DNA from 3 places in the Luteibacter sp. CQ10 genome. Region 2 is predicted to be linked to each of the others. Evidence: riboswitches for the same ligand, from Rfam matches in the RefSeq annotation. Region 2 holds a riboswitch; each other region holds the start of a gene.
What was found. A riboswitch is a leader RNA that binds a small molecule or an ion and turns the genes downstream of it on or off. The one in region 2 is predicted to bind cobalamin.
Positions count from the first base shown of each region.

Region 1: another riboswitch for cobalamin. It lies ahead of JNG39_RS12345 (TonB-dependent receptor); the one in region 2 lies ahead of JNG39_RS18355 (ribonucleoside-diphosphate reductase subunit alpha).
Region 3: another riboswitch for cobalamin. It lies ahead of btuB (TonB-dependent vitamin B12 receptor); the one in region 2 lies ahead of JNG39_RS18355 (ribonucleoside-diphosphate reductase subunit alpha).

Region 1 is NZ_JAEUYM010000002.1:785,296-792,871, forward strand. Features, by position in the region: gene JNG39_RS12345 (TonB-dependent receptor) at 167-2,065, opposite strand; cobalamin riboswitch at 2,207-2,446, opposite strand; gene JNG39_RS12350 (carboxypeptidase regulatory-like domain-containing protein) at 2,669-5,698, shown strand; gene nagA (N-acetylglucosamine-6-phosphate deacetylase) at 5,907-7,058, opposite strand; gene JNG39_RS12360 (SIS domain-containing protein) at 7,100-7,576, opposite strand, start outside.
Region 2 is NZ_JAEUYM010000005.1:187,078-194,653, reverse strand. Features, by position in the region: gene JNG39_RS18370 (MerR family transcriptional regulator) at 1-295, opposite strand, end outside; gene JNG39_RS18365 (acyl-CoA thioesterase) at 458-856, opposite strand; gene JNG39_RS18360 (ribonucleotide-diphosphate reductase subunit beta) at 994-2,022, opposite strand; gene JNG39_RS18355 (ribonucleoside-diphosphate reductase subunit alpha) at 2,022-4,535, opposite strand; cobalamin riboswitch at 4,663-4,876, opposite strand; gene JNG39_RS18350 (DUF2501 domain-containing protein) at 5,026-5,520, opposite strand; gene JNG39_RS18345 (NAD(P)H-binding protein) at 5,844-6,683, shown strand; gene JNG39_RS18340 (glucose/quinate/shikimate family membrane-bound PQQ-dependent dehydrogenase) at 6,789-7,576, shown strand, end outside.
Region 3 is NZ_JAEUYM010000002.1:229,456-237,031, reverse strand. Features, by position in the region: gene JNG39_RS09965 (acyltransferase family protein) at 1-568, shown strand, start outside; gene JNG39_RS09960 (N-acetylmuramoyl-L-alanine amidase) at 1,111-2,541, shown strand; cobalamin riboswitch at 2,660-2,894, shown strand; gene btuB (TonB-dependent vitamin B12 receptor) at 3,012-4,889, shown strand; gene JNG39_RS09950 (hypothetical protein) at 4,914-5,489, shown strand; gene cobO (cob(I)yrinic acid a,c-diamide adenosyltransferase) at 5,486-6,115, shown strand; gene JNG39_RS09940 (cobyrinate a,c-diamide synthase) at 6,112-7,401, shown strand; gene JNG39_RS09935 (CobD/CbiB family cobalamin biosynthesis protein) at 7,416-7,576, shown strand, end outside.

The DNA.
Region 1 (7,576 bases), on a different contig from region 2:
TTTATCCGCCAAGGCACCATGCCGTCGCGTGTGCCTATGGTCAGGCCCCTGCCGGAAGGCAGGGGCCTGGCGTTTCGGTCCCTGCTTACTCACCGCTTCGGCTCACACCCCTTCGGTAGTGAGCCCGCTACCGAAGGGGTGGGAGCCGATCGCATCGGCGAACGGTTCAGCGCGAGGGCGAGAAGCGCACGGTGAGGTAATACGTGCGACCGAGCTGGTTGTAGTACGCGGCGGTCTCGTAACGCTTGTCGCCCACGTTCGCCACGCGCCCCTGCACGCTCCAGTCGCGGTCCACGTGCCAGGTGGCGCGCAGGTCCGCGGTGGCGTAACCGCCCAGGCGTTCGGTATTGGCGGCATCGTCGTAGCTGTATCCGGCCGCGTAGACCGAACCGCCGACCGTGAACGAACCGACGTCCTTGTCCACGTCCACGCGGGCGGTGCGCTCGGGGCGCCGGGCCAGCAGGTTGTCGTGCTCGACGCCGCCGTCGCGGTTCTTCGGTTGCTGGAAGGTGGCGTAGCCGCGCAGGTGCCAGCCGTCGACGTCGGCACCGACCTGGCCCTCGAGCCCGCGGATGCGTGCTTCGCTCACGTTGACCGGAATGAAGTGCGCATCGGAGCCGATCAGGTCGTCCACCTTGGTCTGGTAGGCGTTGACGGCCCAGTTCCACACGCCTCGGTGGGCCGACAACCCGATCTCGGCCGTGCGCGAGGTCTCCGGCTTGAGGTCGACCGGCGCGCCGTAGGGATAGAACTCGTCGTTGAACGTGGGCGCGTGGAACGCGCTGCCGTACGACGCGGTGACCTTCATGCCCTCGCCGAAGGAGAAACCGTAGGCGGCCGAGCCGGTGTCGTGGTTGCCGAACTGCTCGTTATGGTCGTGGCGGGCCACCAGCTGGATCTCGTGCGGGCCGAACACACCCTGGTAGAGCGCGAAAACGCCGGTGTTGTTGCGCTTGTCCTTGAGGTAATCGGTATCGCTGCGCAGCTTCTCCTGCTGGAAATCCACGCCGGCGCTCAGGGTCTGGCCCGTGGCGAGGGTGAAATCGTTCTGCCAGGAGGCCTGGTTGCGCTTCGAATACAGGTAGCCGACGCGGTACTTGTCCGGGTCCACCACGACAGGCGCGAAGGTGACGGGGTCGAGCACCGCCTTGCCGATCCCGTTGAGGTAGTTGTCGGCGCGATCCTGGTTCTGGCCCAGGCTTACCGACATGCGCCAGGCGGCCGCCACGTCGAAGGCCAGCTTCGCGCCGGCCACCTGCTGCGACCGGCGGGTGAGGTTCTGGAAGTCGCCGTCGTACTCGATGTCGCCCTTGCTGCGCAGCCAGCTGCCGGTCAGCTCGGTACCGTCGTCCCAGCGGTAGCCGCCCGAGAGGGCGCCGTTGTAGGTGCGCGAGGCGTCGTGGTCGGGCTCGTTGGTGAAACAGCCCTTGAAGACGTCCCCCGCGCCGACGCGACAGGCATTGATGCCGGCGGTGTACTGGCCGCCCAGGCTGGCGTTGTACCAGCCGTGCCGCGTGCCGCCGGAGACGCCGACCTGGCCCGCCGTGTAGCCGTGGCTGCCGCCGGATACCGACACGGTCGGGGTCGGCGCCTGCCCGGCCTCGCCGTGGCGGGTGAAGATCTGGATCACGCCGCCGATGGCATCCGAACCGTAGAGGCTCGAGCGGGGGCCACGCACCACCTCGATGTGGTCGATCTGCTCGACCGGCAACTGCTCGTACGCGGGCAGGCCGGCGCCCACCGTGCCCACCCGCACGCCGTCGAGCAGCACCAGGGTGTGCGCGCTGTTGGTGCCGCGCATGAACAGCGAGGTCTGCTGGCCGATGCCGCCGGTGTTGGACACCACCACGCCGGGCAAGCCGGTGAGGATATCCTGCACGCTCACCGGCTGCATGCGCTCGATGTCGTCGCGGGAGATCACGGTGACCGAGGCGATTACCTCGTCGGCCGGCGTGGGCGCGCGGTTGGCGGTCACCACCACCGGGTCGAGCCGGTCGGCCTCGTCCGCGTGGGCGACGATGGAAATCGACGACAGCAGGGCCGCCGCGAGCAGGGTCTTCTTCATGGAACGGGTTCCTCGATCACGATGCGATGGACGTCGTGGCGGAGGAAGGCGAACGGCACACGCGGACGAAGCCGCCGGGCTGTCCGGATCCGCCCGCCGCGAATCGTCCGTAACAGGAAACGCTCCCCTGAGACCTTTCTCAGAAGAGACGTCCACTCGGGCCGGTCTCCGGACTCGCGCGTCGCCACCGCTCGTGGCTCGTGACCGGCGCCTTCCCGCCCGCGAGGGCAGTGGCCGATGGCCGGTCCGAGGAGGGCCTTCCCTCCCTGCGCTTACCGTTGCGGGGGCAGTGCCGGCCTTGCCGCCCAAGCGGCGCACCGGCTTCCCGTTTCATCCCGCCGGCCGAACGCCGGTCGGGACACCCGAACGGGCGCCACTTTAGTCCCCGACGGGGTCCAAGTCACGAATTTCTAACGAGAGCTTGACATTCGCAAACATTTGCGAGTAAACGGGACGGGATGCTGTCGAACGCAAGATGTTGCGTTGACAGGGGGCGCTCGAGCCGGAGAGATACCGGGCGGGTGTGACGGCGTCGATTGAAACGTTGGGCCCGGCCATGCCGTGGAAGGGCTCGTTTGCGGTTCACTTCGGGGAGGTCACATCATGCTTCGCATCCATTCCGGCGGCCGCGTGCCGCGCCGTTCCACTCTCTGTGTCGCCCTGGCGCTCTGTTTCGCCAGCGGCTCCGTCTTCGCGCAGTCCAATGCCTCGGGCGTGGTCTTCGGTCGCGTCGCGCAGCCGGAGGGCGCCACGGTGCACCTGGAAAATCTCGATACCGGTCTCGCCCGCGACACCGGCGTCGACGCCGAAGGCCGCTACCGCGTGCCCTCGCTGCCGATCGGCCGTTACAAGGTCACGCTCGAACGCGGCGGCCAGACGGTGGAAACTCGCGATAACGTGCAGGTGAACATCGGCGGCGGCGTCGACGTTTCCTTCGCCGGCGCGAGCGCCGCGACCACCGCCTCGGCGCAGACCCTCGAAGGCGTGCAGGTCACCGGCAACGCCCTGCCGGCGATCGACGTCTCGTCGGTCGACTCGCGCACCGTGCTCACCTCGCAGCAATTGCAGAAAATCCCGCTGGCGCGTGACGTCACCGCGGCCGCGCTTCTCGCGCCCGGCGTGGTATCGGGCGATTCCCGCTACGGCAACGTGGCCTCGTTCGGTGGCTCGTCGGCGTCGGAAAACCAGTACTACATCAACGGCTACGCGGTGACCAACGCGCTCACCGGCCTGGGCTTCACCAGCCTGCCGTTCGACGCCATCGACCAGCAGCAGATCTACACCGGCGGCTACGGTGCCGAATACGGCCGCTCCACCGGTGGCGTGATCAACATCGTGACCAAGCGCGGCGGCAACGAGTGGAAGGCCGGCTTCGGGTTGTACGTCACGCCCAAGGGCCTGCGCCAGAATCCGAAGAACATCTATCGCACCAACGGCGAGCTGTACCAGTACCGCGAGGAGAACAAGAGCGGCGACACGCAGTACACCGGCTACATCAGCGGTCCGCTGATCAAGGACAAGCTGTTCCTGTTCGCCGCGGGCGACTTCACCCGTTCCAACCTCACCAGCACCTCGAACAGCGTCACGGCGCAGCGCACCAACCAGGAAGCCAAGGCCACCAAGTGGATGGCCAAGATCGACTGGAACATCACCGATAACCACCTGCTCGAAGTGACCGGCCTCGGCGACAAGTCGAACATCGAGCGCAGCGTGTATGCGTACGACTACGCCACCGGCAACCGTGCGCAGTACCTGGGCACCGACAACCTGAAGAACTTCGACGCGGGCGCGGGTTCGGCACCGGGCGGCGACGTCTACATCGGCAAGTACACCGGGTACCTGACCGACGAACTCACCGTCAACGCGCTGTACGGTCACAGCTATACGCGCCATGAGCGCAACCTCAACTACGCCGGTGCATCGAACTGCCCGTGGATCCTCGACAACCGCGCGGGCATCCCGGCCGGCGAGAAGATCGTCGGTTGCGGCCTGGTCAACGGCACGGTGCTCGGCGACGGCGCGAAGGACAAGACCAAGGGCTGGCGCCTCGACGTGGAATACCACGTGGGCGACCACGACCTGCGCGCCGGTGTCGACAACCAGACGCTGGAGTCCTACTCGGGCAACATCTACGAGGGTGGCTATCGCTGGATCTACGCCGCCGCCGGCGACATCCCCAGCCGTGGCATCGTCGTGCCGCCGGGTGTCGACTACTTCGCCCAGAAACGCCTGTTCCAGACCGGCGCCAACGTGAAGGTGGAGCAGGAGGCCCAGTTCATCGAAGACAAGTGGCAGATCACCGATCGCTGGATGGCGTCCATCGGCCTGCGCAACGAGCAGTTCAAGAACATCAACGGCGACGGCGAGACCTACGTGAAGCAGCGCCACCAGCTCGCCCCGCGCCTGGGCGTCACCTGGGACGTGTTCGGCGATTCCACGTTCAAGCTGTACGCCAACGCGGGCCGCTATCACCTGGCGATTCCGTCGAACGTGGCCATTCGCGGCGCATCGGCGTCCACGTATTACTCCGAGTACTACACCTATACGCGAATCGACCCCATCACCGGGGCACCGGCGGATCCGGTACAGATCGGCACGCGCGCGTATCTCAATGGCGAGGACGGCACGCCGCTGAATCCGAAGACCATCGCGGCGGTCGGCATCAAGGCGTACTACCAGGACGAGTACATCCTCGGCTTCGACAAGGCCCTCGGCGCCAACTGGAGCTTCGGTGCCAAGGCCACGTACCGCAAGCTGAGGAGCTCGATCGACGACTTCTGCGACAGTCGTCCCTTCGAGAAGTACGCGGCGCGTAACGGCATCGACATCAGCAACGCCTCGATCCCGGGCTGCTACCTGTTCAATCCGGGCGAGTCGAACACCTTCAACGTCGACGTGGACGGCAACGGCACGCTGGTGCCGTTCCACCTCACCAAGGACGACTTCACCTCGCCCGCCGGCGTGGCGTTCCCCCCGCTCAAGCGCAAGTACTACTCGCTGGAGCTCTACCTGGAGCACCAGTTGGCCGACAACTGGTACGGTCGCGTCGATTACACGTTCTCGCGCAGCTACGGCAACTCCGAAGGCCAGCTGAAATCGGACATCGGCCAGCTCGACCCGTCGGTGACGCAGGACTGGGACGCGCCGGAAATCATGCAGTATTCGAACGGCCCGCTGCCGAACGACCGTACGCACCAGCTGAAGGCCTACGGTTACTGGCAGGCCAGCCCCGAGTGGCTGGTCGGCGCCAACGTCGCGATGGCCACCGGCCGTCCGAAGAACTGCCTGGGCCAGGATCCGGTCGATGCCATCCAGTACGGCGCGTCGTATTTCGAATGCGGCTTCCAGCCGGCGCCCCGCGGTTCGCGTGGCCGCCTGCCGTGGACGTGGAGTCTCGACCTCAACGCTGAATACCGTCCGATGTGGGCCGGGGCCGAGCAGCCGCTGGCCTTCACCGCCGCCGTATTCAACGTGGCGGGCAAGCAGCGCGTGGTGGGCCAGGTGGACACCGGTGAGCTGGATACGGTCGACGCCAACGGGCTGCCGGCGGTGAATCCGGATTACCGTCGCCCGATCGCGTTCCAGTCGCCGCGGTACTTCCGCTTCGGAGTGCGGTACGACTTCTCGCTTTAACGGCTCCCGCACGGCCGTCCGGGCAGCGTATCCGGGCGGCTTTCCATCCTCTCCCCTGTACTCGAGCCGGCGCGGAGTCGCCGGCTTTTTTTGCGCGAGAGGCACCCTTGGTTCGCCGATACGATCGGCTCCCACCCCTTCGGTAGCAAGGTTGTCTACCGAAGGGGTGGGAGCCGATCGTATCGGCGAACCCTGCGAAGCGACATCGTCAGGCGGCGACGAATACCCGCTTGCCGCCGATCCACGTCTCGCCCACGGCGTAGGCGTCATCCATCACCACGAAGTCGGCCCGGCATCCCGCGGCGATGCGTCCGTGCGTACCGCCGAGGCCGAGGAACGCGGCCGGATAGGTCGACGCCATGCGTGCCGCTTCGTCGTACGCGACGCCGACCATGTTCACGGTGTTGCGCACGGCACCGGCCATGTCCAGCGCCGAACCGGCCAGCGTGCCGTCGGCGGTCTGGCAGACGCCGTCGCGGGCGGTGATGGTTTCGCCCTTGAGCACGAAATTCGGGTTGTCGGAGCCGACCGGCGGCATGGCGTCGGTGACCAGCATCATCTTGTGCGGCGCCTTGGCGGCGATGGCCACGCGCAGGGCGGCCGGATGTACGTGATGGCCGTCGACGATCAATCCGCACCAGCTCGCCGCGTCTTCCAGCGCTGCGCCGACCACGCCGGGTTCGCGGCTGGTGAACGGCGTCATCGCGTTGAACAGATGGGTGAAGCCGCGCACGCCCATCGCCAGCGCATCGCGCGTGACCTCGTAGTTGGCCGCGGTGTGGCCGGCGCAGACGATCACGCCGTTGTCGATCAGCTGGCGAAGCACCTCGGGGCTGGCGCGCTCGGGCGCGAGCGTGAGCAGGGTGACGCCGCCATGGCGGCGCGCCACCATCGCGATGTCGTCGGCATCGGCGATGCGGAACTTGGCCGCGTCGTGCACGCCCTTGCGCTCCGGCGCGATGAACGGGCCTTCCAGATGGATGCCGAGCACGCCGGGCACGCCCTGCGCCACGGCGTCGTTCACCGCGTCGATGGCCTTCGCCATCACGTCGGCGTCGTCGCTGATCAGCGTCGGCAGGAACCCGGTGGTGCCGAACTTCGCGTGCGCCTCGCCGATGGCACGGATGGTGTCGACGGTGGGCGCGTCGTTGAACAGTACGCCGCCGCCGCCGTTGACCTGGCAGTCGATGAAACCCGGCAGCAGCGTGCGGCCACCCAGGTCGTGGCGTTCCGCCGCGCGCACGCGGGGATCGGAGTGCAGGGCGAGGCCGGTGATCGTGTCGCCGTCCACCAGCACGGCGAAGCCGCCCTGGAATCCGTTATCGGTGAGTACCCGGCCGTTGACGAGGGCGATGGTCATGGGAAGTCCTTGGAGGATGGATCGATGCGCCGGAGCCCGCGTCAGACCGTTTCCGTCACCTTGTTCAGGTGCGGCGGCACGTCGGGATCGAAGCCGCGCTTGAGCGCGAGCGCCGCGGTGGCCCGGTAGAAACTCTGTACGGTGAGCAGCGGCGCCGCGATGGGGGCGGTGGCGACCAGCGGCAGGATGTCTTCGCCCCGGGCGCCGGGCGCGGCCACCCATACACGGGCGCCGCGCTTGCGGAATTCGGCGGCCACGTCGAGCACGCCGGGCAGGGTGTCGTCGTTCTGCGCGAAGAACAGCACGGGGAAGTCGGGGCCCACGAGCGCCATCGGGCCATGCTTGACCTCGGCGGCACTGAAGGCCTCGGCGTGCAGCCCGCAGGTTTCCTTGAACTTGAGCGCGGCCTCGAGCGCGCCCGCGAAGCCGAAGCCGCGGCCCACCACGAACAGGTTGTGCGCATCGACCAGGCCGTCGGTCAACGCGGACCAGTCGGCGTTCCAGCTTTCGCGCAGCTG
Region 2 (7,576 bases):
CCTCGCGCAGGTGCGCGGCGTGGCGAGCCAGCAGGTCGCCGCGCAAGCGGATGCTCTCGGGCGTGTCGCCCAGCCGGCGCAGGCGCACGTATTCCTGGATGTCGCGCATGGGCATGCCCGTGGCGCGCAGCTTCAGCACGAAGCCGATCAGGCGGATCTCGAGCTCGCCGTAGACCCGCTGCCCGCTGCGGCGCGGCACGGGGTCGATCAGGCCGATCTGCTCGTAGTAGCGCAGCGTGTGCGCGGTGAGGCCGGTGGCGAGGGCGGCCTCGGCGATGGTCATGGCGTGGGGCATGACCGGAAGCGTACGACTTCGAGTGCGCTCTAAGTCAATACAGGCAGGCGAAGCCTCCCTCGCTTGGTAGGAGCCGATTCATCGGCGATTCCTAACCGTGTCGCGATCCGGCTTTCGCCGCTGAAGCGGCTCCTACCAAGCGAGGTGTGGCCCGCTTGGAGGTTACGCCTCGACCGGCGTCGGCTTGTGGTCGGCATCCAGCGCGATCATCACGAAGGTGCCCCGCGTGCACAGCTCGCGCTCGCCGGTGATGAGGTCTTCGGTGTACATCGCCACGTCGACGTTCATCGAGGTGCGGCCCACGGACACCACGGTGGCGATCAGCTCCACCATCTGGCCCTTGCGCACCGGCACGTGGAAATCCACCTGCTCGGAGCGGGCCGTGACCACCACCTTGCGGGAATAGCGCGACGAGGCGAGGAAGGCGGCCTTGTCCATCCACGCCAGCGCCTGGCCGCCGAACAGCGTGCCCAGGTGGTTGGTGTGATCGGGGAAGACGATCTCCAGGAGACGGGCTTCGGTGGGGCGGGCGATGGGGAGCATGGTGGGGGTGTCTGGCATGATGGCTCCCATTCTATCGCGGAATGTTGCGCTGCCGCATCGCCGCTCCGTTGGCTTTCGCCGATGCGATCGGCTCCCACCCCTCCGGTAGCGGACATTCTATCGAAGGGGTGGAGCCGATCGTAGCGGCGACGGGATCAGAACGCCTGGTCGAACGACACCTCGCCCTGCACGCCCACCTGGTACGACGACACCCGCCGCTCGAAGAAGTTGGTGAGTTCCTGGACGTCCTGCAGGTCCATGAAGTCGAACGGGTTCTTCGCCCCGTACTTCTTCGGCATGTCCAGCTGCACGAGGCGCTGGTCGGCGCAGTATTCGAGGTACTGGCGCATGTCGTTCACCGACAGGCCGGCCACGCCGCCGGAGAGCACGTCCTGGGCGAACTGCGTCTCGCAGGCGATGGCGTCTTCCAGCATCTCTTCCACCTGCCGGCGCATTTCCTCGTCGAAGAGATCCGGCTCCTGCTCGCGCACCGTGCGCACCACGTCGAAGGCGAAGGCCATGTGGCCCGACTCGTCGCGGAACACCCAGTTGGTGCCCGAGGCGAGACCGTGCAGCAGGCCGCGCGAACGCAGGTAATACACGTAGGCGAAGGCGGCGAAGAAGAACAGGCCCTCGATGCACGCGGCGAAGCAGATGAGGTTCAGCAGGAACTGGCGGCGATGCTCGCGGGTTTCCAGGCGGTGGATGTCCTGGATCGAGTCGATCCACTTGAAGCAGAACTCGCCCTTCTGGCGGATCGAGGGGATGTTCTCGATGGCGGCGAAGGCCTTGTTGCGCTCCGACGGCTCCGGAATGTAGGTGTCCAGCAGCGTGAGGTAGAACTGCACGTGCAGCGCTTCCTCGTAGAGCTGGCGCGAGAGGAACATGCGCGCCTCGGGCGAGTTCACGTGCTGGTAGAGGTTCAGCACGAGGTTGTTCGACACGATGGTGTCGCCCGTGGCGAAGAACGCCACGAGCCGGTGGATGAGGTGGCGGTCGGCGTCCGACATCTTCGACTTCAGGTCGGTCACGTCGAGCGAGAAGTCCACTTCCTCCACCGTCCAGGTGTTGCGGATGGCGGCGCGATACATCTCGTAGAACTTCGGGTAACGCATGGGGCGCAGCGTCAGCTCGAAGCCGGGGTCGAGGAGATGCGAATCGCGGGTGATGGGGCTGGCGGACATTACTGGCAGGCCTCGCAGTATTCGGGGTTTTCGAGCGAGCAGAACACCGCGGCGGTGGCCTGTTCCTGGGCGTCGACCGGCGGCGCGACCGGTGCCGAGGCGGCCGCGCTGACCGTGGTCTTGGCGATGCGCGTGGCGGGGCGCGAGCGCAGGTAGTAGGTGGTCTTCACGCCCGACTTCCAGGCGTACATGTACATCGATGAAAGCTGGCCGATGTTCGGGTTTTCCATGAACAGGTTCAGCGACTGGCTCTGGTCGATGTACGCGCCGCGGGCGGCAGCGAGGTCGATCAATGCCTTCTGCGGCAGTTCCCACACGGTGCGGTACACCGCGCGCAGCTGGGCCGGGATGGCGGCCACGCCCTGCACCGAACCTTCGGCCAGCTTGATCTGGTCTCGGATGTCGGCGGTCCACAGGCCCAGCGTCTTCAGTTCTTCGACGAGGTAGCGGTTGACCACGAGGAAGTCGCCCGAGAGCGTCTCGCGCTTGAACAGGTTGGATACCTGCGGCTCGATGCACTCGTAGCAGCCGGCGATCGAGGCGATGGTCGCGGTGGGCGCGATGGCGATGAGCAGCGAGTTGCGCAGGCCGTGCTGCTGGATCTTCGCGCGCAGCTCGGCCCAGCGGTCGTCCTTGCCGTTGGGCGTGGCGGCCGGCCAGTAGTCGAACTGGAGCTCGCCGTTGGCGGCGCGGCTCTCGTCGAAGCCCGGATGGGCGCCGTCGCGCTCGGCGATCTCGTTGGACATCGACAGCGCGTGGAAGTAGATCTCCTCCGAGATGCGCGTGGACAGCGCGCGCGCCTCGTCGGAATCGAACGGCAGCCGCAGCTTGAAGAACACGTCCTGCAGGCCCATCACGCCCAGGCCGACGGGACGCCATTTCTCGTTGGCCGTCTTCGCCGTGGCGATCGGGTAGAAGTTGAGGTCGATCACGCGGTTGAGCTGGCGCACGGCGGTGCGCACGGTGGAGGCGAGCTTGTCGAAATCGAACGCGCCGTCGACCACGTGGCGCGAGAGGTTCACCGAGCCGAGGTTGCAGACGGCCGTTTCGCCCTCGTTGGTGACCTCGAGGATCTCGGTGCACAGGTTCGACAGGTGGATGACGTTTTCCGGACGCGCGGTCTGGTTGCTCGTGGCGTTGGAGCGATCCTTGAAGGTCATCCAGCCGTTGCCGGTCTGCGCAAGCGAACGCAGCATGCGGGCGTAGAGTTCGCGCGCCTTGATCGTCTTCACCGCCAGGCCCTCGGCCTCGGCCTTCTCGTAGGCGGCGTCGAAGGTGGCGCCCCAGGTATCGACGAAGTGCGGCACGATCTTCGGGTCGAACAGCGACCAGTCGCCGTCGCTCTCCACGCGGCGCATGAAGATGTCGGGCACCCAGTTGGCGAGGTTGAGGTTGTGCGTGCGGCGGGCGTCGTCGCCGGTGTTCTCGCGCAGTTCGAGGAATTCCTCGATGTCGGCATGCCAGCTTTCCAGGTACACGCAGGCCGCGCCCTTGCGTTTGCCGCCCTGGTTCACGGCGGCGACCGAGGCGTCGAGCGTCTTCAGCCACGGCACGAGCCCGTTGGAGTGGCCGTTGGTGCCGCGGATCAGCGAGCCGCGCGAACGGATGCGCGAATAGGCCAGGCCGATGCCGCCGGCGAACTTCGACAGCTGGGCCACGTCGCCGTACTTGGCGTAGATCGAGGCCAGGTCGTCCTGCGGCGAATCGAGCAGGAAGCACGAGGACAGCTGCTCGTGCGCGGTACCGGCGTTGAACAGCGTCGGCGAGCTGGCGAGGTATTCCAGCGAGGAGAGCATGCGGTACAGCTCGAGCGTCTCGGTCACGTCGTTGCCGCCGAGCGCGCAGGCGATGCGCATGAAGAAATACTGCGGCGTCTCGATGACGAAGCGCTTGGTCGGGTGGCGCAGCAGGTAGCGGTCATACACCGTGCGCAGGCCGAAGTATTCGAAGCGGCGCGAGGCGGCGGTGTCGATGGCGTCGTTGAGCTTGCGCGCGTTGACCTGCACGAAGTCGCGCAGGCGGGTGTTGAGGATGCCCAGTTCGGCGCCGGTGGCGATCGACTGCGAGAACGACTGGATCTCCTGCCCGGCCACTTCCTTGTCGATGAAGGCCGATAGCAGGCGCGCGGCGAGCTGGCCGTATTCCGGTTCCTCGGCGGTGAGCGCGGCGGACGTGCGGATCGAGAGCTGGTCGAGCTCCTGCGTGGTGGCGCCGTCGTAGAGGCCGCCGATCGTCTTCAGCGCCACGCGCATCGGATCGACCGAGTACAGGCCGTCGGCGCTGCGGGTCACCGCGCGCACGATCTTGTTCACGTCGACGGTTTCCTGGCCGCCGTTGCGCTTGGTCACGCGCATCTGGCCGGGGTTGTGCGGCGGGGTGAGGGCGAACGCGGGCGGGGCGTCGTTGCGGTAGCCGGCGGCGGGGGCCTTCTCGCTGCCGGGAGCGGTGGTGGGGTGGGAGGCCGTGTCGGCCGTCTCGGTGCGCTCGCGCGCGGCGGAATCCATCGTGGTCATTCTGGCGTACCCCATGAAACTGGTTCGACGCAGTGGAGACACGCGGAAACGGCCGGGACGGAGCCCGCGAAGGCTCCGGTCACGACGTGCCTCCCCGCGGAAGCCGCCACCACCCTCATCGACGCCGGTCGTGGCGTCGACTGCTGGCAGGTCTTCGGACTCGTGGACGGGGGCTTTCGCCGGGCCTACCCGGGGCTTCCCGGTCTTCGTTCAAGACCAGTGCCTCGTTCCGGGGTCGTTTCCACTTACCGCTGCGGGGCAGTTCCGGATTCGCACCGGATTCCCTATTAGTTCCGACGGGCAGTCGCGCCTCCTCGGACACCAGCGGGACACACGATATAGGCGAGGCAGGGGGAGGTCAACACAAGATGTAGGGTAAATGACCTATGTGCTTGCTTTGCCGGGCAAAGGCGGTCGCGGAGCCGGCGTCGCGGCGACGGGATGGGCCGGGACCGCCATCGCCGGCAAAGCCGGCTCCCGAAAGGCTCCGTTACATGCCCACCCACTTCTTGCCCTGCTTGAGCACCGCATCGCACACCTTGCGCGTCACCTGGGCCTTGAGATCGCCCCCGGCACCGCCCTGGGCGCCGGCCAGGTCGAGGGTCTTGCCGTCGCCGCTGCGGAGCAGGCCCTTGGCCCCGTCGAGGTAGCCCTTGTCCTGGGTGGGTTGCACGGCGGGGGTGGTGGTCTTCTTGCCCAGCTTGCTCATCAGGCCGCTGGAGGCGTCATTGCTGGCCGCCGTCGTGTCACCCGAGCCCAGCTTGCCGAGCAGCTGGTCCTTCACGCCCGCGGCGTCGCTGTGGCCGCCCAGGTAGTTATTGCTGATGCAGTACTGGATGACACCGGCGGCGTTGCCCATGCTGCCGGAGGTCAGCGAGCCCCCGGACCCGCCCATGAGGCCGCCGAGCTTGTCGAGCTGGCCGGCCGCGGCGCTGCCGCTGGCCAGGGTGAAGGTGAGCGCGAGGCCGGCGAGGACGGTCTTCATGACGTGACTCCCTATGGGCATTCGAGTGCGTCATTGATACCCCTCCTGCCGTTAGCCCGGCGTCGTCATGGCCATCGACAAAGGCCGTGCCGGAGTGCCGACAACGTGCATGGAGCTTTTACGGTGGAGGGCTGAACGCGACATCGATCCCGCGACGGTTCAGGCGGACGTCGGTCGAGGTGTAAACCATGTCCTGGCACACCTGTCAGCCATGTGTCCGGTCCGATCGATGACAAAACGTCAGCGGAGTAACCACCGCACGTCGCTTCAGTCACGGATCGGCACGGCCTAACCTGTGCTCCGTCACCCCACGGAGAAACCCCATGTACGCCATCACCGGTATCACCGGCCAGGTCGGCGCCTCGCTCGCCGAGGCCCTCACCCAGGCCGGCCGGCCTTTCCGCGCCGTCGTCCGTCAGGCCGCCAAGGGCCGCGCCTTCGCCGACTTCGCCGTGGCCGACCTCGACGACACCGCCGCGCTCACCCAGGCCTTCGACGGCGCCGAAGCGGTGTTCGTGCTGCTGCCGCCCACGTTCGATCCGTCGCCCGGCTACACCGAGTCGCGCCGTACCATCGCCTCGATACGCGAGGCCCTGCTCACGGCGAAGCCCGCCCGGGTGGTGGCGCTGTCCACCATCGGCGCCGACGCCGTCGAGGACAACCTGCTCTCGCAACTCGCGCACATGGAGCGCGAGCTCGCCACGTTGCCCATGCCGGTGACCTTCCTGCGCGCCGCGTGGTTCATCGAAAACGCGCAGTGGGACATCCCCATGGCGCGCGACGAAGGCGTCATCGACAGCTACCTGCAACCGCTCGACCGGCGCATCGCGATGGTGGCGACGAAGGACATCGGCCGCCTCGCCGCGACGCTGCTCGACGAGCCGGGACAGGGGGTTCGCGTGGTGGAACTGGAAGGACCGGAGCGCGTGAGCCCGAACGACATCGCCGCATCGCTCACGCGCGCGCTGGGTCGCGAGGTGACGGCGCGTGTCGTGCCGCGCGATGCGTGGGAGGCCCGTTTTCGTGCGCAAGGCATGAACCATCCGCATCCGCGCATGCGCATGATCGACGGGTTCAACGAGGGCTGGATCGATTTCGGCACGTCGTCGGTCAAGGGTTTGACGGGGCTGGACGAAGTCATCGCCGAACTGTCGTCGCGATGACCGGTGATGAGTCGCGCGTTTCACGACGCGTGACCCGGTCACGCCTCCACCTCGGATTCACGCTCTCGCCCCCACGCTTTGCGGGAGGATCCCGAGGGTGAAGCCATGTACGTAAGAACTCGCGCCTTTCACCCGATGACGGTGTTCACCGCCTTCGTCTTCGCGGCCTACGGCGCGGTCTTGCTCTGGGGAGGCCTCCAGCTGCTGCACGTCGGCGGGTCGCCCTATTACCTGGTGGCCGGTCTGGTGACGCTGCTGTCGGCGTTGCTGCTCCTGCTGCGATCGCGCATGGGCGTGTACCTGTTCTCGTTCCTGCTGATCGGCACCGCCGCGTGGGCCGTATGGGAAGTGCACCTGGACTGGTGGCAACTGCTGACCCGCCTGGACCTCTGGTTCGCGCTCGGCCTATGGCTGTTGTTGCCGTGGTCGCGTCGCGGCCTCACCCCGGGCCGTTTCACCAATACGGCCCGGGGCACGGGTGGCGGGTTCCTTTTCCTTGCGCTGCTCGTGGTCGCGGCGGTCGGTGCGGCCGGTGCGCTGCATCCCGAACCCGACCTCGGGGGCTCGCTGCCCATGGCTGCCGTCGCCGGCCCGCAAGGAGATCGTGCGATGCGTCCGGACGCCGACTGGACTGACTACGGCGGTTCGCCGTTCGGGCAGCGCTATTCGCCGCTCACGCAGATCAATGCGGACAACGTGCAGCACCTCGACGTGGCATGGAAGATCCAGACCGGCGATATGCCGGGACCGGGCGATCCCACCGAAACCACCGCGGAAAACACGCCGCTCAAGATCGGCGACACCGTCTACCTGTGCACCCCGCATAGCCGTGTGATCGCCGTGGACGCGGCCACCGGCGCGAGGCGCTGGGAGTTCGATCCCCAGTTGCAGAG
Region 3 (7,576 bases), on a different contig from region 2:
GGCAGGCGGTCCGGCGTATCTGCGCTACCTCTACTACCCCACGTACGCCCGGCTCGACGGCCTCGTCGCCGGCGTGGCCTTGGCGGCCTGCGCGGTGTATCGGTCGCGGTGGATGGCGTGGGTGCACGCGAATCCCGGCCGGATCGCGTTCTGCGCGATCCTCCTGCTCGGCGGTTGCCTGGCGCTGTTCACCGGCAAGCGCACCGCATTCTGGCCGTGCGTGATCGGTTACCCGCTGTTGGCGGCGGCCATGGCGGGTTTCGTGGCGGCGTCGAGCGGACAGGCCGGTCCGATGGCGATCCGGATTCCCGGCGCGGCGTGGCTGGCCCGCGCGTCGTACAGCCTCTACCTCAGCCACAAGGGCGTTTTCACGCTCACGGCGGCCCTGCTGGGCAGCCATCTGGACGGCCATCGCATCCTGCGCTTCGCGGTATTCGCCGTGGCCACGCTGGCCGGTGGCGCCTTGCTTCACTACGCGGTGGAGCGCCCCTTCCTGCGCTGGCGTGATCGTACGGTCGTTCGCCGTGCGCACCTGGGCATGGCCGGGCAATTGACGAAGGTCGAATGACCTATTCGTCAAGCATTGAGAAATGACTCACGCCAGCAGTGCGACGGTAGCGTGCAGATGGCCCCTATCCATGGGGGGCAACGCAGAGACTTCTTCGTGTGGTGCCCGGCGCACGATGCTGTGAAACAGCATTGTTTTTCCGTGCGTTTCGAGCGTAGGGCGTAGACCGATTCGATGTCAGGCAAGCGCCGATTCGCGCCGGGTCGGCAACGCCGTTTCGCGGGAGTGATAGCGTGCCTACGTGTCCCATGCGTGAGCGCAAAGTATGCATAGAAGTGTTCCTTCGGCGAGCAAAAAAATGCTCCGTTCGAAAAAATCATGCATGGGGCACGTTTCTCGTCTCAATCAAACATTGATGCCAGCCTTGGGGCGCGTTAGGTGATTCCAAGGAATGTCGGTATCTGGAGGAAACTGGATTGAACCTCTGCAGAAAAAATAAGCGACGGAAGATGTCGCGGACATTGCTTTTTGTCGTGGGTTGCAGTGTTCTGGCCGCGCTATCTCCAAACCGGAGCGACGCCTCGCAGACCACGTTATCGTCGATGAGCATCTCTGATCGGGACGCATTGACACTGAAGATCAATGCGGCCGCAAATGAGTTCGCCAACGTCCGGCCACACTTCGAAAATGATCATCTTCCGATCCATATAACGGCGATACTTGACCCGGTTTCGGAGTCGCTGATCGTGCATATGGACGAGCGATTCGGTCCGATTTCGGCGTATGTGGAGATGGAGGATTTCGAGCACGGTCTATGGTTGACCCTTGAACCTTTATTGGAGAACGTTCCATCCGTTCGAGGGCTGGAGCTAAGGTTTGGTGGAAAGGATATGTACTTCTGGTTTCCTGAGGAAAGAAGTCCACCGGAGGTGAAGAGGGTTGAGATGAGTAATCGAAACGGCCGGTTCTCTCCCGTTGTAGCTGTCGCTGCTGGCCATGGATACTATTTTCATCACGGCTACAACGATTGGCGTCCTCAACGGTCGATGCATAACGGAATTCTTGAGGACGAAATATCCGTTACTTTTGCGACTCTACTTTATGCAGAGCTTTACTTGGCAAGCATGTCCCCGGTAGATGTCAGGGAGAGCAAATTTGGAAAGCATAAGCCAAGCGGGCAGCCATACTACATGATGGCTGCCAGGTATCTCCTTGAAGAGTCTATCCCCGAAAGGCCGGATATATGGCATTCTCTTCCTGATTCGACGGAAGTCTTGCGTGAGCGTGACGAGGATATCCGGAGTCGTCCGTTATATGCGAACGCTATCGGGGCAGAGGCGGTGTTTCATGTGCATACGAATGCATCCGATGATGGATCCGTTCGTGGCACAAGGGCGTTTGTACAAAAGGGTCGTGATGAGTCGGTAAAGCTTGCGAACTCCGTATTGTGCTATATGAAGGAGCAGATTCACGCGCAGGAAAAGTTCGCTGGCTTTCCGGTTGCAGCTTCACCTCAGGACGGTAATCACGGTGAAAACCGCCTTGCTTCGATGCCTTCCGTCATTATCGAGGTAGGCTTCCATACGAATTCCGAAGACGCAAAAGCCTTGAAGGATATCGACTTTCAGAGTGCTTCGATGCGAGGGGTCGCGAAAGGCTACAAGCTGTTCAAGGAAGGAAAGGGATGCGAGGAATTTTCCGTCGAAGCGCCGGCTGCGGCCGAGGGGATGGTCGATGATCTGGTATCGATTCCCGTGCGCAAGGTAAGAGGGTTTCCGAGTTTTCCCGTGACTGTGGTAGCGAGTCGCAAGGAGTGTGCGGCGGGTAGCTCGTGCGAATCCGCTTCCGGGAGGGCTAAAGACGAAAGCGCCATGTCTGAGTTTGCGCTCGGCTATAAATGCGTTGAAGCGGACGTCGCACGTTCTCCTTTCACGATGGTGGTGAGTGGAAAAGACTCGGATGACGTATTCGCGAAGCCTGTTGAAATCTCTCTGACGTGCAAACCTCGACCGGTAGAGCCGGAGAGCGTTTAGGTTTTAACCCCGCGCGGCCTAGTCGTGCTCCAAGGTCGTCCGGTTTAAGGCTCCTGCAAGGGATTTGCAGATTCCGGCTTCCTTTGCGCCGAGTCGACCAACACGGCCGCCGTTCAGCTACACTTGCCAGGCCCAAGGTGATCCCCGGCTTATCAAGCCGGGGATTGAAACGGGAATCCGGTGACGCGCCGTTTTCTTCGAAAACGCGCCATTCCGGAGCTGCCCCCGCAACGGTAAGCGAGTCAACGACCGGCTTCATGCCACTGTGCCCATGGCACGGGAAGGCGCCGGTCCGATGGGATGCCCTCCCATGCCCGCAAGCCCGGAGACCGGCCTCGAGGCGACACCGGACTGGCGGAGGGCCTGTCGAGGGTGGCCGTCCGCGATTCGCCGGCACTCCTTCGTCTCCCCTTTCGTCCGTCCCCGCATCCATGCCGCGCGGGTTGGCGCGGTTCGTAGGGAGTGACACCGTGAAGTTCCGCTCGTCCCGCCTCGCGCTCGCTATCGCGACGGTTTTCGTTTTGCCCGTGACCGCCCATGCCGATGAGGCATCCACCGACCTGGACAAGGTGATGGTCACCGCCTCGCGCACCGAGCAGTCGGCCACGCAGGTGCTCGCCGCGTCCACGGTGATCGACCGCGCCGACATCGAGCGCCTTCAGCCGAACTCCGTCGCCGACCTGCTGCGCGCCGTGCCGGGCGTGTCCATCGCCAACAACGGCGGTCCGGGCAAATCCACGTCGGTGTTCCTGCGCGGCACCGAGTCCGACCATGTACTGGTGCTGGTCGACGGCGTGCGCATCGGCTCGGCCACATCGGGCACGGCCGCCTTCCAGGACATCCCGGTCGACCAGATCGAGCGCATCGAGATCGTCCGCGGCCCGTATTCGAGCCTCTACGGCTCCGAAGCCCTCGGCGGTGTCATCCAGATCTTCACCCGTCATCCGCAGGGCACGTTCGTGCCCAGTTTCTCGGTGGGTGTCGGCAGCTGGTCGACGTTGCGCGGTTCGGCGGGTTTCGCCGGTAGCGGCAAGAACGGCTGGTACGCGGTGGAAGCCACCCACGACCAGACCGACGGCATCAATGCCTGCCGCGGCAAGCCCAGCCCGGGTGGCGGCGGTTGCTTCACCTATGAGCCCGATCGCGACGGTTACCGCGACAACGCGCTGTCGCTCAAGGGCGGCTGGCGTTTCGACGAGCAGTGGGACGCGGACGCGAGCGCCACGCGCAGCGAAGGCCGCAACCATTACGACGGCACCAGCAGCAACTTCGCCGAATCGACCACGCAGGCCATCGGTGGCCGCGTGCACTACCGTCCGTCGAAGGATGCGTTGATCACGCTCAACGTCGGTCGCAGCGGCGATTTCTCCACCGACTACGAGAACGGCGTCTACGCCGACACCTTCAACACGCATCGCGACATCGCTTCGTTGCAGGCCGACCTGGGCCACGTGGGCGGCAGCTACGGCCTGGCGACGGTGGGCTTCGACTGGCAGCAGGATCATGTGGTCGGCAACACGGATTATCTCGTCGACGCGCGACACAACCACGCCCTGTTCGCGCAATGGCAACAGGAATTCGGCGCCAGTTCGGTGCAGGGCAGCCTGCGTCGCGACGAGAACAGCCAGTTCGGCGGCAAGACCACCGGCAGCCTGCTGTACGGTTACGCGCTGACCGATGAGCTCCGCGTCACCGCCAGCTACGGCACCGCGTTCAAGGCACCGACCTTCAACGATCTCTATTACCCGGATTACGGCAACCCCGATCTCGGTCCCGAGACCTCGCGCAACTGGGAGCTGGGCCTCAAGGGCACGCCGGGTTGGGGCCATTGGTCGGTCAACGCGTTCCAGAACCGCATCGACCACCTGATCGTGTTCGATGCGGGCCTCACCGGCCCCTTGTTCCCGTTCGGCGGCGCCAACAACATCGACCGTTCCCGCATCCGTGGCGTCGAACTGGCCGCCGACACGACCGTCGACGACTGGACGCTTGCCGGTAGCGCGACGTGGCTGCAACCCGAGGACGACAGCGACGATGCCAGCCACGGCAACCTGTTGCCGCGTCGCGCGCGACGCACCGCCAACATCGACCTCGACCGCCGGTTCGGCGCGTTCAGCGTCGGGGCCAGCGTGTTCGCCTCGGGCTACCGCTACGACGATACGGCCAACCTGCATCGCCTCGGCGGCTACGCGCTCACCGACCTGCGCATGGCCTACGCCTTCGACGCGGCGTGGAAGCTCGAACTGGCGGCGAAGAACGTCTTCGACCGCCATTACGAAACCGCCCGCTACTTCAACCAGCCTGGCCGCAACTGGATGCTGACGCTGCGTTACCAGCCCCGCACGTAATCGATCCCTACCGGAGACCTGACGATGAAGCCGCTTTCCCGATCGCTGACCGTTGCCGTCGCCGCGCTGTTCGCGCTGGTGATGATCGGTACCCGCTTCCATCATTTCGGCGACTGGCTGCACTTGCCGGATGCCTCGATGGCGTTGTTTTTCCTCGGCGGCATCTACCTGCGGAAGCATCTGCTCTTCGTGGCTTTCGTGGCGCTGGCGGTGCTGGTGGACTGGTATTCGGTGAGCTACGCGGGCGTGAGCGCGTTCTGCATCACGTTGGCGTATGCGTTTCTGCCGCTCGCGTACGCGGTGCTGTGGTACGCGGGGCGTGCCGTGGCACCGCGCTTCGACGGTTCGCTGCGTTCGCATGCCGTTGTCTTCATGACGTTGCTCGTGAGCGCATCGCTGTCGTACGTGGTCTCCGGTGGATCGTTCTACTTCCTGGGCGGCCGCTATCCCCACCCGACGCTCGCCGACTACGGCGTGCGCCTGATGACCTGGGGGCCGCTGTTCGTGCGCACCACGGCGTGCTACGTGCTGGTGGCCCAGGTGGCGCATGCCGTGTTCGCCCGCGTCTTCCGTGCCCACGAAGGCGCGGCGCACGCATGAGCGGCGACACGCCCTGGCGCGAGATGGACGAGGAGGCGCGCCATCGTGACCGCATGCAACGCAAGAAGGAACTGATCGACCGGCGCATCGCGCGTGCCACCATCGATCGCGGCGTGCTGGTGGTGAACACTGGCAATGGCAAGGGCAAGAGCTCGTCGGGCTTCGGCATGCTGGCGCGTTCGCTCGGCCACGGCTTCCGCTGCGGCGTGGTGCAGTTCATCAAGGGCAGTTTCTCCACCGGCGAAGAGGCGTTCTTCCGACTCTTCGACAACGAGGGCGTCGACTACCACGTGATGGGCGAGGGCTTCACCTGGGAAACCCAGGACAAGGCCCGCGACATTGCCGCCGCCATTGGGGCCTGGGACATCGCCGAGCGCATGCTCGGCGATGCGTCGTATGATTTCGTGCTGCTGGACGAGCTGAACATCGCGCTCACCAAGCAGTACGTGCCCGTGGAGCGCGTGATCGCGGCCCTTCTCGCGAGGCCCGAAAGGCAGCACGTGGTGGTCACCGGCCGCGGGGCGCCGGACGACCTCGTGGCCGTCGCCGACACCGTTACCGAGATGCGGGTGGTAAAACACGCCTTCCAGGCGGGCATCCGCGCGCAGAAGGGTATCGAGCTGTGAGTCGTTCCTGTCCCGCCCTGCTGGTGTCCGCGCCCGCGTCGGGGCAGGGCAAGACCAGCGTCACCGCCGCGCTGGCCCGCGCGCACGTGCGCCAGGGGCGCCGGGTCCGCGTCTTCAAGACGGGGCCCGATTTCCTCGATCCGATGATCCTCGAGCGGGCGAGCGGCGCACCGGTGTACCAGCTCGACGCCTGGATGGGCGGTGAGAACGATGTCCGTCGCCGCCTGTATGAGGCGGCGGGCGAGGCCGACCTGATCCTCGTCGAGGGCGTGATGGGCCTGTTCGACGGTTCGCCGTCGAGCGCCGATCTGGCGGTGCGTTTCGGACTGCCCGTGCTCGCCGTCATCGACGGCTCGGCGATGGCCCAGACCTTCGGTGCGCTGGCACACGGGCTCGCCGCGTACCGCGACGACCTGCGCGTGCAGGGCGTGCTCGCCAATCGCATCGGCAGCGATTACCACGCGACCCTGCTGCGCGAGAGCCTGCGCGAGGGCATCGACTGGTACGGCGCCTTGCCGCGCGACGAGGCGATGAGCCTGCCCGAACGGCATCTCGGTCTCGTCGCCGCTGGCGAACTGGCCGATCTCGACGCACGGCTGGATGCGCTGGCCGATGCGTTGCTCGCACGCAGCGCGCTGCCAATGCCGCCGCCGGTGGCGTTCGAAGCGCCCGTCGACGAGACGGCGCGCGTGCGCCTCGACGGCCGGTGCATCGCCATCGCGCATGACGAGGCGTTCGCCTTCGTCTATCCGGCGAACCTGGATGTGCTACGCCGGGCGGGCGCCGAGCTGAGGTTCTTCTCCCCGCTGGCAGGCGATCCGCTTCCGCCGTGCGATGCGGTATGGCTGCCGGGTGGCTATCCAGAGTTGCATCTCGACACCCTGGCGGCCCATGCCGGTTTGCGGAATGCGCTGCACGCGCACGTGGATGCCGGTTTCCCGCTGCTCGCCGAATGCGGCGGCCTGCTTTACGCGCTGGGCCGCCTCGCCGATCGCGAGGGACGCGACGCTGCCATGGCGGGATTGCTGCCCGGCCATGCGACGATGCAGCCGCGACTGGCGGCCTTGGGCATGCAGGCGGTGCAGCTTCCCGAGGGTGCGTTGCGCGGGCATTCGTTCCATTACGCACGCGCCGAAATCGCTGCCGAGCCGCTGGCTCGCGCCATCAATCCGAACGGTGGCCCCACCGCCGAAGCCGTGTATCGCCGCGACCGCATGACGGCGAGCTTCGTGCATTTCTATTTCCCGTCGAACCCCGACGCCGCGGCGCGTCTGTTCCTGCCGTGAGCACGGCGCTGGCCATGCTGGCGGCGGTCTTGATCGACGCGTGGCTGGGCGAGGCGCGCCGGTTTCATCCGCTGGTCGGTTTTGGCCAGGTCGCGTCGTTCGTGGAGCGCCGCATGAACCCCCTCACGTCGTTCCTGCGTACGCAGGAACCCAGGGCCGGGCGTGTGGAGCCGGC